Regions from separate parts of the Pseudomonas sp. GW823-FHT05G12 genome, predicted to be linked through region 2. Evidence: riboswitches for the same ligand, from Rfam matches in the RefSeq annotation. Region 2 holds a riboswitch; the other holds the start of a gene.
The links. A riboswitch is a leader RNA that binds a small molecule or an ion and turns the genes downstream of it on or off. The one in region 2 is predicted to bind cobalamin.
Positions count from the first base shown of each region.

Region 1 (7,336 bases), 1.3 Mb from region 2:
CAGCCGCGATCATGCAGGATTGCCCACGGCACATGCAGGGCTGAATCCACGCCAAAGTGCAGGCCGTCGAGCAGGTTGTGGCCGGCGACGATGCTGGCGCCCAGGGCGAGCAGTGCGGCGCGCGGCAGCCACACCAGCAGCGACAGGGCGATCATGCTGACGCCGATGGCCCAGATCACTTGCAGGTAGATCACGCTGGGGGGCAACTGGAAGGTCCAGGCGAAGTTGACCAGGGTGAACTCCAGCACCACCAGGAACAGCCCCCGTTTGAACAGGAACGCCGAGACGTCGCCACGGCCCTGATGCTTCTCGCCATACAGCCAGGCCGACAGGCCGGTCAGCAGGACGAACACAGGCGCACACAGGTGGGCGAGGGTGCGGCTGAAGAAAAGCGCCGGTTCCGTGGTGTCGATGGCCATGGGGTCGCCGACCTGGCGGTGCAGGAGGAAAGTCTCGCGGACATGGTCCAGGAGCATGAACAGGATCACCAGGCCGCGCAGGGCATCGATGCTCTGCAGGCGCTGGGTGATCAGAGTGGGCGTGGCGATGGCGCTTGTCATGGGTGGACGCTAATAGTAATGAATTTCATATAGAACGTTATCTTATAACCAGCAGATGAAGGGTTGGTAGCGGTTTTTGTGCATCGGTGCTGTGAAGGGGTATTCAGGTCAGAAGCTGTAATCCACCGTCGCGAAGTACGACCGCGGCATCCCCATCAACCACTGCTGGCCGCTGAACGCCGACTGCACATACTCGCGATCGAACAGGTTGTTCAACTGCAACCCCAACTTCACATCCGGCAACACCTGCCAGGCGATGTTGGCATCGACCACGGTGTACCCGGGGGCGCTCTGGGTATTGGCGGTATCGGCATAGCGCTCATCCACATAGCGCGCCCCAATGCCGGCCTCCACCTGCTGGCCGAAGCCTTTGCTCAACCAAAGGTTGGCGGTACGCCGTGGCACGTTGGCCGGCCGGTTGCCTGCCCGGTCCTGCGGCATGCCGCCGACCATTTCGTCGAAGTCGTCGTACTTGGCGCGTACCAGCGATGCGTTGGCCGATACCTGCCACTGATGGGCCAGGGCCAGCTCCAGCGTCGCTTCCAGGCCATCGGAGGTCTGCTGCCCGGCTTGTTGCTTCTCGTGCGTGATCGGGTCGTCCACCAGCAGCTTTTTCTTGACGATGTGGTAGGCGGCAAGCGTCCATTCGCCACGTCCCTGCCAAAAGCGCTGCTTGAGGCCTGCCTCGGTCTGCTTCGCCTCGGTCAGGTCATAGTTCATCTGCGCGGGGCTGAGGCTGATGAGGTTGTTGACCCCGTCCTCGCTGGTCGAGTACTGGCCGTACAACGACAGGTCGTCGTTGAGTGCGTACACCAGCCCGACGCGCCAGTTGCCCCCTTGCAGGCTGCGATCGCTGCGGCTGTCGTTGGTCAGGTTGTCGCGGTCGATGTGGTTCTGGTCGCGACGCACACCGGTAACCAAAGACAGGCGGTCGCTCAATTGCAGGCGGTTTTCGGCAAACAGGGCAAAGGTATGGGTGGTCGAGAGCGTTTGCGGCCGCAACGGCGAGGCGCTATGAAACCAGCCTGGCTGTGGCTGCCACGGGTCGATGTAGTCGCCGCCCACATCGTTGTAGGGTGAATTGCTGTCGACGTTGAATCGCACCTTGTTGTACTCGGCACCGAGTACGGTCTTGCTGGCCAGGCCGAACAGGCTGTGGTCGAAGGTGAAGGTCTGGCGGTCACCGAACTGTTCCTGGTTGTGCTTGATCTCCAGGTAGCTGCCGCGCAGCAGCTGCTCACGCCCGGTGTCCCAGCTGTAGTCCTCGGCGTTGCGCCAGTGGCGGCGGCTTTTGATGTAGTACAGCTGGTTGCTGGCGCTGAGCTGGTCGTTCAGCGCCCAGTCGGTCGTGAGCCGGGTCCATTCATCAACGTACTGCTGCACGTCGTTCTGCACGTTGTAGTTCTTCTTGCGCAGGCTGCTGCGGTAGTGGCCGTCGATCAGCGGGGTACCGTAGTAGTTGGCAGGTTGTGCATCGCCGCGGTCATGGGCCAGCGTGAAGCTGAGGTCATCACTGGCATCGAAACGCAGCGCGGCGCTCAGGGCCAGGCTACGTGAAGTGGTGCGGTCGACCCAGCCATTGCCGGCCTGTTGGTTCAGCGTCAGGCGGTAGCTCAGGCGCTCGCTGAGGCTGCCGCCGCTGTCCAGGCCGAGCTGCTGTCGGTCCCACGAGCCGTAACCCAGGCGCAGGTGGTTGCGCACCTCGCCGGCAAAAGGTTTTTTCGGGATCACGTTGATCACTGCGCCGGTGGCGCCTTCGCCATGCAGTACCGAGGCCGGGCCGCGAATCACTTCGATGCGTTCGACCATCCACGGGTCGACCGGGAAGGTCTGGGTGCCGGCACCGGTGTACAGGCGCGCGCCGTCGAACAGGGTCATCACCGAGCTGTGGCCGGCAAAGCCGCGGGCAGACAGGCCAGTACCGCCGTCCCCCGGGGAGCCGACGAAGGTGATGCCCGGCGAGCGGGTCACTGCATCCTGCACCGTGATGTTGTTGCGCTGCTGAATCTGCCGTTCGCTGATGCTGCTGGTGCTGGCCGGTGTTTCCAGGGCGCTGAGGCCAAGGCGCGAGCCGGCCTGGGTCGGCGTGGCCAGGTCGATGGCGCGGCTGTCCTGGGTGTCGGTGATGGCCGTGGAAGGCAGGGCCAGAGGTTGCGGGTCGCGGTCATCAGCCAGCGCCGGCAGGGCGACGGCCAGGCAGGCCGCCAGGGGGTGAAGCTTGAACATACGGGACATGTCGTTCCACTGCTGCAGGAATGAATGGATCCCGGTGGAAAACACGCAAAGGCGAACCATGCAGGCAGGCGCGCGCACGGATTCCGGCCTGCGCCCGCCCACCGCGGGTTGCCAAGTGAAGCTCCAGGCCGGTCTCCGGGCTTGCGAGGGGCATGAAACCTTCACCTTCCCATGCTTGAGCACAGTGGTATCTCGAAGGGTTCGCTCGCTTACCGTTGCGGGGGCAGCACCGGACTTGTCGTGGGCAACACGACGCACCGGTTTCCCGTTTCACCCTGCGCGCGGCGGCGCAGGGCACCTGAAACTGGCGCGCATCTGACCACTGAAATGCTGGGGCGTCAAATGTTGGCGTGCTGTGAATGCTGAGAAAAAACAACAGGTTGTGCGTTCTTGGGGTGCCGATACCCCTTTGGCAAGAACATCAGGCCCCAGCGTGATGAGCTTGCCGGGAAGGCAGGCTTGCCTGAGATGGCTAGCGCCCGCGGCGCCGCGATACCCGTGCCTCGATGTTCTTGCGCCCGATCAGCAGGGGTGGCTTTTCCACCACCGGCTCATCCGCCAGCCACTTGTACATCACCAGGCAGTCCACCAGCCCCAGGCGGGCATGACGGTAGGCCTTGGGCAAACGGCCGACTGTTTCAAAGCCCAGCTTGTGCCATAGCGCCACGGCCACTTCGTTGCTAGCTACCACCGAGTTGAACTGCAATGCCAGAAAGCCTTCCTGGCGCGCCAGCTTTTGCGAGTGTTCGCACATCAAGCGCGCTACGCCCCGGCCGCGCGCCTGTTCGCAGACCATGTAGCCGCAATTGCCCACATGCGCACCAGGCCCGGCAGCATTGGGCTTGAGGTAATACGAACCCAGTAGCTCGCCATCTTCTTCGGCCAGCAGCGTGTGCAAGGGCAGCTCCAGCCACAGCTGGCGCGCCTGTTCGAAGCTCAGGGCCGGGTCGAAAGCGTAGGTTTCACGGGCTTGGACAATGGCCTGGAAGGTGGGCCAGAAACGATCGAAATCGTCCGGCGTCATGGGGCGAATGTGGATCATGCGGGTTCCTGCGCGGGGTGAGCCGCTCAGTCTGGGTGGCGCGGCGCCGTCGCGCAAGGGCGGCGACGCCGTTTGTGCTCAACCGTTGGCCTTGCCCACCGCGTCCATTGCACGGGCGGAGTACACCAGCGCGGCACCGGCGTTCATGGCCACGGCCACGCCGAGGGCCTCGGCAATTTCCTCGCGGCTGGCACCCGCTTTGACGGCCTGCTGCGAATGCACGGCGATACAGCCGTCGCAGCGGGTGGTCACAGCCACGGCCAAGGAAATCAGCTCGCGGGTCTTGGCATCCAGGTGGTTGGTCTTGGCGCCTGCACCGCTGGCGGTCATGTAGCCGGCTACGGTGTCGGGTGAGAGTTGCTTGAGATCGCCGATGCCGGCCATCAACTGCTTACGGTAGGCGTCCCAGTCCATCATGCTCATCGTCTTCACCTTGGGGTGGTTGCGAGTGGAGCTTTCAGGCTAGTCGAAACGTGGCACGTGCGAGGCGGTACTTTGGTGGGTAAACGCAGGCCACTCGTACAGTGGCCTGCGTTGCGCCTTCAGATGTAGATGAACACCAGCACCAACGCCGCGACCACTGCCCATTTTTCCAGGTAGTAGCGCATGCGGTTGCGCTTCTTCAGCGCCTTGCCACGCTCGCGGATCTTGTAGATGCGGGTGAACAGGCGGTTGATGCCACCGGTCTTGTCGCTGGCGTCGTTGGGCGCAGCGGCAGCGGCCATCACGTTGCGGCTGAACCAGCGGTTGAACGCGGTTGCCCAGCGGTACTTGAGCGGGCGTTCGACGTCGCAGAACAGGATGATGCGGTTGTGCTCGGTGGTGTTGGCTGCATAGTGGATGTAGGTTTCGTCGAAGATCACCCCCTCACCATCGCGCCAGGCGTATTTCTCGCCGTCCACGTCGATGTAGCAGCCGTCGTCATTCGGCGTGTCCAGGCCCAGGTGGTAGCGGTACGAACCGGCATACGGGTCACGGTGGCGCACCAGCTTGGCTCCCGGAGGCAGGGTGGCGAACATGGCGGCCTTGACCGTGCCGATGCCTTGCAGCAGCTCGGTCGTGCGTGGGCAAAGGGCCATTGCCGACGGGTGGCTTTCGCCATACCACTTCAGGTAAAAGCGCTTCCAGCCGGTCTTGAAGAACGAGTTGAAACCGACGTCATCGTAATTGTCGGATTTCTTGATTTCGCCTACGTGCAGCAACTGGCGGCCTTCCTCACGGATCTCCTGCCAGTGGTCCTGCAGCGGTTTCAGTTCCGGAAAGGCCTCGACCGGCAGGTAGGGCTTGGCCGGGTGTTTGGAGAACAGGTACAGGAAGCTGTTGATCGGGGCCAGGAAGCTGGAGTGGTCGCCCAGCTGGCGAGTCAGCTTGTGGCGAACCCGACCGCGCAAGTGAACATAGGCGATCGAGAGGGCGAAGATAAGTACGAGTGCAATTTTCATGGACGTTTACTTGTCGAAAAATGGCCATGCGCCATGGCATGAGCCCGCCAGCATAAACAATCATGGGGGCAGTTTGTACTTATTGTTATGAAACTGCGGGGCGACATTGGTGTAATACCTACCGTCTTGCGCAAACGTTTCATGTCAGGGAGTTTGTATGGTTCAGGATATACGTCCCAGCGGTAGCCCGTTCAAGCGGCTGTTCTTCGCCTTGCCGGTCAGCGACGCCCAGCGCCGTGACCTGGCCCAGTGGCGGCGCGGGCTGAACCTGCGCAGCGGCAAGCCGGTGCCGACGGCCAACTTCCACGTCACGCTGCTGTTCCTCGGTGATGTAGATACCGCCCAGGTGCCTGCGATCTGTGCGGCAGTCGATCAACTGGCGCTGCCGGCCAGGGCACCGCGGCTTCTGCTTGACCGCTTGCAGGTGTGGCAGCGGGCCGGCGCGCTGGTGCTGGAGCCACAGCAGACACCGCCAGCCCTGTTGCAACTGGTGTACGGCTTGCAGCAGGCACTGCTGCCGTTGGGGGTGGAGGCGGCCAACCGTGAGTATCGGCCACACTTGACCCTGTCCAGGGATTACCGCGGGCAACCACCCGAGGCCAGCAGCGCGCCGGAGTTCTACCTCAGCGCGCGCCACTTCACGCTTTACGAGTCACGCAAGGGCGCTTACCGGCCCTTGGCGCAGTGGCCGCTGGCAGGCTGACCCGGGGTCAGAGTTGCGGAGTGTATTTCACCGTCAGCATGAAGTTGCGTGGCTCGCCATAGTTGTTGCTGCCATTGAGCTGGTTGAAGCCTGCAACCCAGTACTTCTTGTCGAACAGGTTGTTGGCGTTGACGGCAAGGTTCACTTCGGGGGTTAGCTGGTACGCCAGGCGTGCGCTCCACACGGTATAGCCAGGCACGGTATAGGTACGCTCGTAGCCGAGGGTGTGGCTCTGGGTGGTGAAGCCCAGGCCGGTGCTCCAGCGCTGGCCGTCCAGTGGCAGGGTGTAATCGGCCCATGCACGTAGCATGTGCTTGGGTGTCCACTGGCTGAAGGTGCGGCCTTTCTCGTCAGGGTCATCGAGGAACTTGGTGGTGTTGTAGGTGTAGCCTGCGAACAGCTGCAGGCCACTCAGCACTTCGCCGCTGATTTCGGCTTCAACGCCTTGGCTGCGCACCTTGCCCGCTGCGGTGGAGCAGTACCAGTCATCGCAGGCGAAGCCCGAGGCTACGTCGGTGACGGCGCGATTTTCCTGGTCGTAGCGAAACAGTGCGATCGAGGCGTTGACCCGGCCGTCGAGGAGTTCGCCCTTCAAGCCCGTTTCGTAGTTGCTGCCGATCACCGGTTTGAGCGGCGTATTGCCCACGGCGCGTTCGGTTTGCGGTACAAACACGTCGGTGTAGCTAGCGTACCAGGCCCATTCGCGGGTCAGGTCATAGACAAAGCCGGCATAAGGGGTGACTTGGCCCGTTTCGGTCATACGGCTGGTGGGGTAGCGGGTACCGGAGTCGGTCAGGCTCTCGAAGTCGATCGAATCCCAGCTGTAGTCGAACCAGCTGACACGCGTGCCGAGGATCAAGGTCAGATCCTGGGTAGGCTTGATGCGCCAGGCGCCATACAGGCCCTTCTGGCGGATGTCGTAGCTGGCCCTGTTGGAGCGTGCAGCTTCGCCATCGAATACGCTGTCGCGGCTGGGCTCCGGGCGGTCATGGTCGATATCGAAGATGTTGCCGCCGGCGTCGAAGTTGCGCCAATAGGCGTCATCCGAGGTCAGTTTGGAGTAGTTGCCTCCCACGGTGATTTCGTGGGCCAGGGGACCGGTGTTGAAGTGGCCCACCACGTTCATGTCCAGGCCCAGCTTGGTCGAGTGAAAATCGGTGAGCCAGTCGGCGTAGGTGATGCCGCTGCCGTCAGGCGCAACGCCCTGGCGGGTGCTCTGCACGCGCTGGTGGGTGGATGTGTTGGTTTCATCCATGCGTACGGCTGCGGCCTTGAAGGTCCAGTCATCGTTGAAGCGGTGCTCAAGGTCCAGGTAGTACGTGGTGACGTCGGTTTCTGCGCGGCTCCAGCGGGC
Region 1 is NZ_CM179501.1:3,865,349-3,872,684, reverse strand. Features, by position in the region: gene AC3RCM_RS17725 (acetyltransferase domain-containing protein) at 1-560, opposite strand, end outside; gene AC3RCM_RS17720 (TonB-dependent receptor) at 669-2,795, opposite strand; cobalamin riboswitch at 2,905-3,112, opposite strand; gene AC3RCM_RS17715 (GNAT family N-acetyltransferase) at 3,268-3,837, opposite strand; gene AC3RCM_RS17710 (carboxymuconolactone decarboxylase family protein) at 3,916-4,260, opposite strand; gene lpxO (lipid A hydroxylase LpxO) at 4,380-5,279, opposite strand; gene thpR (RNA 2',3'-cyclic phosphodiesterase) at 5,437-5,982, shown strand; gene AC3RCM_RS17695 (TonB-dependent siderophore receptor) at 5,990-7,336, opposite strand, start outside.
Region 1: it holds a riboswitch for cobalamin, as region 2 does, so the genes downstream of both, AC3RCM_RS17720 (TonB-dependent receptor) here and cobW (cobalamin biosynthesis protein CobW) in region 2, are expected to answer to the same signal.

Region 2 (7,336 bases):
GAGCTTCGCGATGGTCGCGGCGCTGCTTGCCAGCAGTGGCCTGGCTGCGCTCCTGCTTGCGGTCGACCAGAATCTTGGCCTGGTTGGCGTGCTTGGCTTGGCGCCCGGCTCGGGCTTGATGGCGCTCCAGGTCTTCGCGTTGGCGCTGCAGTTCACGGGCCTGGCGTTGCTGCTGCTGCTTCAGCCGGGCAAGTTGCTGCTGGGCCTGCGCCGTCTGGTTGGCTTTTTGCGCACTATAGAGGCTGTAGTTGCCACCATAGGCCTGCAAGCCCAGGCTGGATAGTTCGACAATGCGTGCCATGTGCGCCAGTAGGCTGCGGTCGTGGCTGATCACCAGCAAGCCACGGTCCCAGGCTTCGATCATGCTCAGCAGCTGGGCTCGGGCGTTGCTGTCCAGGTGATTGCTTGGCTCGTCGAGGATCAGGTAATCGGCATCGCTGAGCCACGCGCCAATCAATGCCACGCGCATGGCTTGGCCACCGCTCAGGGTTCGTGCGGGCTGGCGCCAGTCGAGTTGACCCAGGCCATTGCCCTGAAGCTGTAGCTGCAATTGCTCGCGCATATCCCAGCGCTCGCCAACGGTGTCGAAATCCTGGGGCTTGATGCTGCCTTGCTCGATGCGCTCCAGCGCCGCAATCACCGGCCCCACTTGGGCCAGGTCGGCCAGTGTGGTGCTGCGCTCGATGACTTGCTGGTCCAGCAAATGGACAGGCCCGAGGCGCCGACAATGGCCGCTGCTCGGTTCACGCCGGCCGGCAAGAATCTGCCCTAGCAGGCTTTTGCCCACGCCATTGCGCCCGACCAGGCCGGTGCGGCGTTGGTCGAAGGTTTCGTTGAGGTTGCTAAACAGCGGCCTGCCATCAGGCAAGGCCAAGGAGACGCTGTCCAGCGTCAGAATCGACGTGTTCGTCATGCACAACTCCACAAATGCCGCGACATCTCCGGAACGAACCGGAGGCTGAAGACTGGCCGTCGAAAGGACGGCGGCATCAATGGCGCATTGGACGAACACCTCGTCATTTAGAGAATGCGTAGCCTAACGGACCGTCTGGGGCCGGGTAAAGCACCGGCTGCCGGTTGGGGCTCAGCGCTGCGTCTGCAAGCGCTTGGCCCAGTCTGCGCCGTGGCCGTGCGCGCAGGCTTCTTCACTGTCGAATCGCACATGCCAGGCCGGATGGTCCAGCTGAATGCCGGCTTGCTCCAGCGCCAGAGCGGTAAGTGCCAGCATGCGCGCCTTCGCATCACCGACCACGGCCGCTGCCTTGTCGGCCTCTTGCTCGAATACCCAGGTAATACGCAGGCTGCTCGGAAAGTCCTCCGGGTTGAGGCGATGGGTTAGCCAACAGAAGCCGACAATCTCCGCCTTGGCGGTTTCGCAGGCATCGGTCAGGCACGCGACCAACTCCCGCTCCAGGCGACCCATTTCGCGTTTGCCCAATGCCTTCACGGGTTGGCCTCGTCATCGATCTGCTGGCAAAAGCGCAGGCGGTTGCCGAACGGGTCCCACACCTGCATCTGCAGGCCCCAATCCAGGCGCTCGGCCTCGGGCCGGGCGAAACCGTACTGTTTACCCTGCAATTCACGCTCCAGCGCGTGCAGGTCGTCGAGGCGGGCGAACACGGTCGAGCCAGGGCAGGCATCGCCATGGTGCTCTGAAAGGTGCAGGATCAGGCCATCACGGTGGATCTGCATGTACAACGGCAAGTCCGGGCTGAAGCGGTGCTCCCAGTCCAGGCTGAAACCCAGGAAATCGAGGTAGAACTCCTTGGCCTTGTCGATCGAGAATATGCGCAGTACAGGTATGGCGGGGGCGAAGGGCATGGTGCGTCCTTGACCGTGGATAAGGCGCCACTGTAGCGCACTTGCGCCCAGCGTTGTCGACCGGCCCCGCAGCAATGGTTGACCACCCGCCAGCCACTGCGTAGCCTTGCCACTTCGAGGTTCTTCGGCCTTGCCGAAGCTAAGACGGGAACGCGGTACAAGCCGCGGCTGCCCCCGCAACTGTAAGCACCGACAACGGATCGACACAGCCACTGCGCCAGCGCGCGGGAAGGCGTCATCCCGCCAGCCCGCTGTTCGACTGAACGGGGACATGGAACGGTGCAAGCCAGGAGACCTGCCTCGTCACGTTTTCGACTTTCAACCGGGCGGGGTGATCCGGTGGCGAACAAGCCCGGCCGGCCTGGCCTGCGGCTGTCGTCCTGCATGCCCGCGCCACACTGCCAAGGGCAATGCGACATGAAAACACTGGCCAAGCTCCCCGTCACCATCGTCACCGGCTTCCTCGGATCGGGCAAGACCACCTTGCTGCGCCACATGCTCGACAACGCCCAGGGGCGCCGCATTGCGGTCATCGTCAACGAATTCGGCGAACTGGGCATCGATGGTGAAATCCTCAAGCAGTGCAGCATCGGTTGCACCGAGGAAGAAGCCAGCGGCCGCGTCTACGAGCTGGCCAACGGCTGCCTGTGCTGCACCGTGCAGGAAGAATTCTTCCCGGTGATGCGCGAGCTGGTAGCCCGCCGTGGCGACCTCGACCACATCCTCATCGAAACCAGCGGGCTGGCCCTGCCCAAGCCATTGGTACAAGCGTTCCAGTGGCCGGAAATCCGCAACGCCTGCACCGTCGATGCGGTCATCACCGTGGTCGACAGCCCGGCCGTGGCCGCTGGTACCTTTGCCGCCTACCCGGACCAGGTCGATGCCCAGCGCAAGCTCGACCCTAACCTGGACCATGAATCGCCCCTGCACGAGCTGTTCGCTGACCAACTGGCCAGCGCCGACCTGGTGGTGTTGAACAAGGCCGACCTGATCGACGCCGAAGGCCTGGCCAAGGTGCGTGCCGAGGTGGCCGAAGAACTGCCGCCGGCGGTGAAAGTGATCGAGGCCAGCAGCGGCAAGCTGCCACTGGAGGTGCTGCTGGGCGTGGGTGCCGAGTCCGAGGCGCATATCGATGGCCGCCGAACCCACCACGATTCGCACCACGATGGCGACGATCATGACGATCATGACCACGACGCCTTCGACTCCATCTCCATCGACCTGCCTGAAGCCGACGAAAGCCTGCTGCTCGATGCATTGACCCAGTTGGTGGTGGAGTTCGGTATCCTGCGCGCCAAAGGCTTCGCCGCCATCCCGGGCAAGCCGATGCGCCTGCTGGTACAAGGCGTGGGCACCCGTTTCGACAAGCACTTCGACCGCGCCTGGCGCGCCGACGAGCCGCGCATCACCCGCCTGGTGCTGATCGGCCAGGACCTCGATGCTGCCCAGCTGGAAGCGCGCCTGCGCCAGGCGCTGGGCGCCTGACCCATGCACCTGCTGCGGACCCAGCCCGGTGGTTTCGTACCGGATGACAGCATTGCCGACCTCGGCCAGACACCCGCCGAGCTGGTGATTCTCTGCAGCGGCGATTCACACCTGGCATTGCTCGCCGACACCGCCGAGCAATTGCCCGAAGACTTTCCCAGCCTGCGCCTGGCCAACCCGATGCAGGTGCAGAACCATGCCTCGGTCGACCTGTATGTCGACCAGGTGCTGCGCCACGCCAAGGTCATCCTGGTGTCGCTGCACGGTGGCGTTGGCTACTGGCGCTACGGCGTCGAACAACTGGTCGAGCTGGCCGCCCGTGGCGTCCAGCTGATTCTGGTGCCGGGCGATGACCGCCCGGACCCGGAGCTGACCAGCCTGGGCAACGTCCGCGGTGAGCAGGCCGAGCGGCTTTGGCATTACCTGCGCCAGGGCGGCAAGGCCAACGCCATCAACCTGTTCAACTGCCTGGCCAGCCAATGGCTGGGCCGCGACTATGCCTGGGACGAGCCGCAGCCTTTGCCGCGCACGGCGGTCTATCACCCCGCCAAGGGCAGCGCGACACTCGAGGACTGGTACCCGCACTGGCACCCCGAGCAGCCAGTGGCGCCGCTGCTGTTCTACCGTTCGCACCTGCAAGCGGCCAATACCGCGTTCATCGACGTGTTCTGCCAGCGCCTGCAGGCTGCCGGCCTGAACCCGTTGCCGATCGCCGTGGCCAGCCTCAAGGAAAGCGCCTGCCTGGAACAGGTCGAAGCCTGGCTGGACGAGGTCGGCGCCGAAGTGCTGGTCAATACCACCGGTTTCGCCTTGTCCAGCCCCGAGCGCCCCAACCTGCGCCCGTTTCGCCGCGACATCCCGGTGCTTCAGGCAATCTGCGCGCAGGACAACCAGCCAGGCTGGGAAGCCAGCGAGCAGGGCCTGGGCGCGCGCGACCTGGCCATGCACATTGCATTGCCGGAGCTGGACGGGCGCATCATCACGCGCCCGGTCAGCTTCAAGGACATGGCCTGGCGCAGCGAGCGCAGCCAGTCCGACGTTGTCTGCTACCGCGCCCACCCCGAGCGCATGGACTTTGTCGCCGAGCTGGCCCGCCGCTGGGTCGAGCTGGCCCGCCTGCCCAATGCCCAGAAGCGTGTGGCATTGGTGCTGGCCAACTACCCGACCCGGGATGGCCGCATTGGTAATGGCGTCGGCCTGGACACGCCCGCCGCCGCACTCAACATCCTCAAGGCGCTGCAGGCCGAAGGCTATCCGCTGGCCGAGTTGCCGGGCAGCGGTACGCAACTAATCCACCAGCTGCTCGGTGGGGTGACCAACGACCTCGACCACCTCGACCAGCGCCCCTGTGCCCAGAGCCTGAGCCTAGCCGATTACCAGGTGGCCTTCGAGCGCCTGCCGCAGGCCAACCGCCAGGCAGTGCTGGAACGCTGGGGGCCGCCCGAACAGGATCCGATGTACCGCAGCGGCCGGCTGATGGTTGCCGGCCTGCGCTTTGGCTTGACCTTCGTCGGTATCCAGCCGGCGCGGGGCTACCAGGTGGACCCCAGCGCGGTGTATCACGACCCTGACCTGGTGCCGCCGCACGGCTACCTGGCATTTCACTTCTGGTTGCGTCACGCATTTGCCGCCGATGCGGTGATCCACGTCGGCAAGCATGGCAACCTCGAATGGCTGCCCGGCAAAGGCGTCGGGCTGTCGGCGCAGTGCTGGCCGGACGCGCTGCTGGGTCCGCTGCCGAACGTCTACCCGTTTATCGTCAATGACCCGGGCGAGGGTGCCCAGGCCAAGCGCCGCACCCAGGCGGTGATCATTGACCACCTGATGCCGCCGCTGACCCGTGCCGAAACCTATGGCCCGCTGCGCCACCTGGAACAACTGGCCGACGAGTTCTACGAAGCGCAGTTGCTCGACCCTCGACGTGCCCGCGAGTTGCAGCGTGACATCCTCGAGCTGGTCAAGGCCAACCACATCGACCGTGAATTGCAACTGGAAGGGCAACTGGACGATGCGGCGCTATGGCTGCCGCGCCTGGATACCTACCTGTGCGACCTGAAGGAGTCGCAAATTCGTGATGGCCTGCACGTGTTTGGTCAGTCACCTGAGGGGCGGCTACGCCTGGATACGCTGCTGGCGTTGTTGCGGGTCGAGCGTGGCGACGGCCGTGGCGGTAATGCCAGCCTGCTGCGAGCTTTGGCCAAAGCACTGGTGCCGGGCTGGGACCCGCTCGATTGCGACCTTGGGCAGCCGTGGCAGGGCATACGCCCTGAACAGCTGCTGGCCATGAGCAATGAACCTTGGCGCACCTGTGGCGACACCCGCGAGCGCCTTGAGCTGCTGGCACTGCAGGTGATCGGGCAGGCGCTGGAAGGCACAGCACAGTTACCCGACCTGAGTGAGTGGCAACCGGTGCACGCTGTAGTGCAGGCCCTGCGTGAAGCGGTCGCACCCAGCCTTGACGCCTGCGGCACGGCGGAAATGCATGGCCTGCTGGCGGCACTGGCCGGGCGCTTCGTGCCCGCCGGCCCCAGTGGTGCGCCTAGCCGAGGGCGCCTCGATGTGCTGCCCACCGGCCGCAACTTCTATACCGTGGACGTGCGCAACCTGCCCACCACCACAGCCTGGCGCCTGGGCTTCGCCTCGGCCAGCCTGATCCTCGAGCGCCATCTGCAGGACCACGGCGATCACTTGCGTCAGCTCGGCCTGTCGGTGTGGGGCACGGCGACCATGCGCACTGGCGGCGACGACATCGCGCAGGCCATGGCGCTGATGGGCGTGCGGCCTGTCTGGGCCACCGGCAGCCAGCGCGTCGACGACTTCGAAATCTTGCCGTTGAGCCTGCTCGACCGCCCCCGGGTGGATGTGACCTTGCGCGTTTCCGGCTTCTTCCGCGATGCCTTCGGTAACCTGATCCGCCTGTTCGACGCCGCCGTGCAGGCCGTGGCTGCGCTGGACGAGCCGGACGACCTCAACCCCCTGGCAGCCCGCGTGCGCAGCGAGCGGGCCGCGCTGCAGGCTCAAGGCGTGGATGCCGAGCAGGCTGCACGTCAGGCTGGCTGGCGGGTGTTCGGTGCCAAACCCGGCGCATACGGTGCCGGGGTGCAGAACGCCATCGACGGGCGTTTGTGGCACAGCCGCGACGACCTGGCAGAGGTCTACCTCAACCACGGCGGCTATGCCTATGGCGGCAGCGACGACGGCACCCCGGCCCGCGCCCAGTTCGCCCAGCGCCTGGCCAAGGTGCAGGCGGTGCTGCAGAACCAGGACAACCACGAGCACGACCTGCTCGATTCCAACGATTACTACCAGTTCCAGGGCGGCATGCTGGCGGCCTCGGAAACCCTGTCCGGGGCGGTGGTGGCCAGCTACCATGGCGACCACAGCCAGGCCGACCGACCGCGCATCCGTACCCTCAAGGAAGAGCTGAACCGGGTGATCCGTGCCCGTGCGCTCAACCCCAAGTGGATCGACGGGGTCAAGCGTCACGGTTACAAGGGTGCCTTCGAGATGGCCGCGACAGTCGACAACCTGTTCGCCTTCGACGCCACCACGCACCTGATCGACGACCATCATTACCAGGGGCTGGCCGATGCCTATGTGCTCGACCCGGCGACCCGCGATTTCATGCGCGAGCACAACCCCGAGGCCCTGCGCGACCTCACCGAGCGCCTGCTGGAGGCCCAGCAGCGCGGCTTGTGGCAGGCGCCGGGCGACTACCGCGAAGCCCTTGAGGACCAACTGCTCGATGGCGAGGAACAGGCTTGAAATGAGTGAACCCGTACAATTTCCGCTGGCGGCCGTGGTCGGTGCAGACGACCTCAAGCTGGCGCTGTGCCTGACCGCCATCGACCCCAGGATCGGTGGTGTGTTGATCGAAGGGCCGCGTGGCATGGCCAAGAGCACCCTGGCCCGTGGCCTGGCCGACCTGCTTGGGGAAGGCCCGTTCGTCACTTTGCCATTGGGCGCCAGTGAAGAACGGTTGGTCGGCACCCTCGACCTGGATGCCGCGCTGGGGCAGGGCAAGGCGCAG
Region 2 is NZ_CM179501.1:2,611,524-2,618,859, forward strand. Features, by position in the region: gene AC3RCM_RS11860 (ATP-binding cassette domain-containing protein) at 1-913, opposite strand, end outside; gene AC3RCM_RS11865 (hypothetical protein) at 1,085-1,447, opposite strand; gene AC3RCM_RS11870 (glyoxalase superfamily protein) at 1,444-1,821, opposite strand; cobalamin riboswitch at 1,922-2,138, shown strand; gene cobW (cobalamin biosynthesis protein CobW) at 2,239-3,306, shown strand; gene cobN (cobaltochelatase subunit CobN) at 3,310-7,071, shown strand; gene AC3RCM_RS11885 (magnesium chelatase ATPase subunit I) at 7,073-7,336, shown strand, end outside.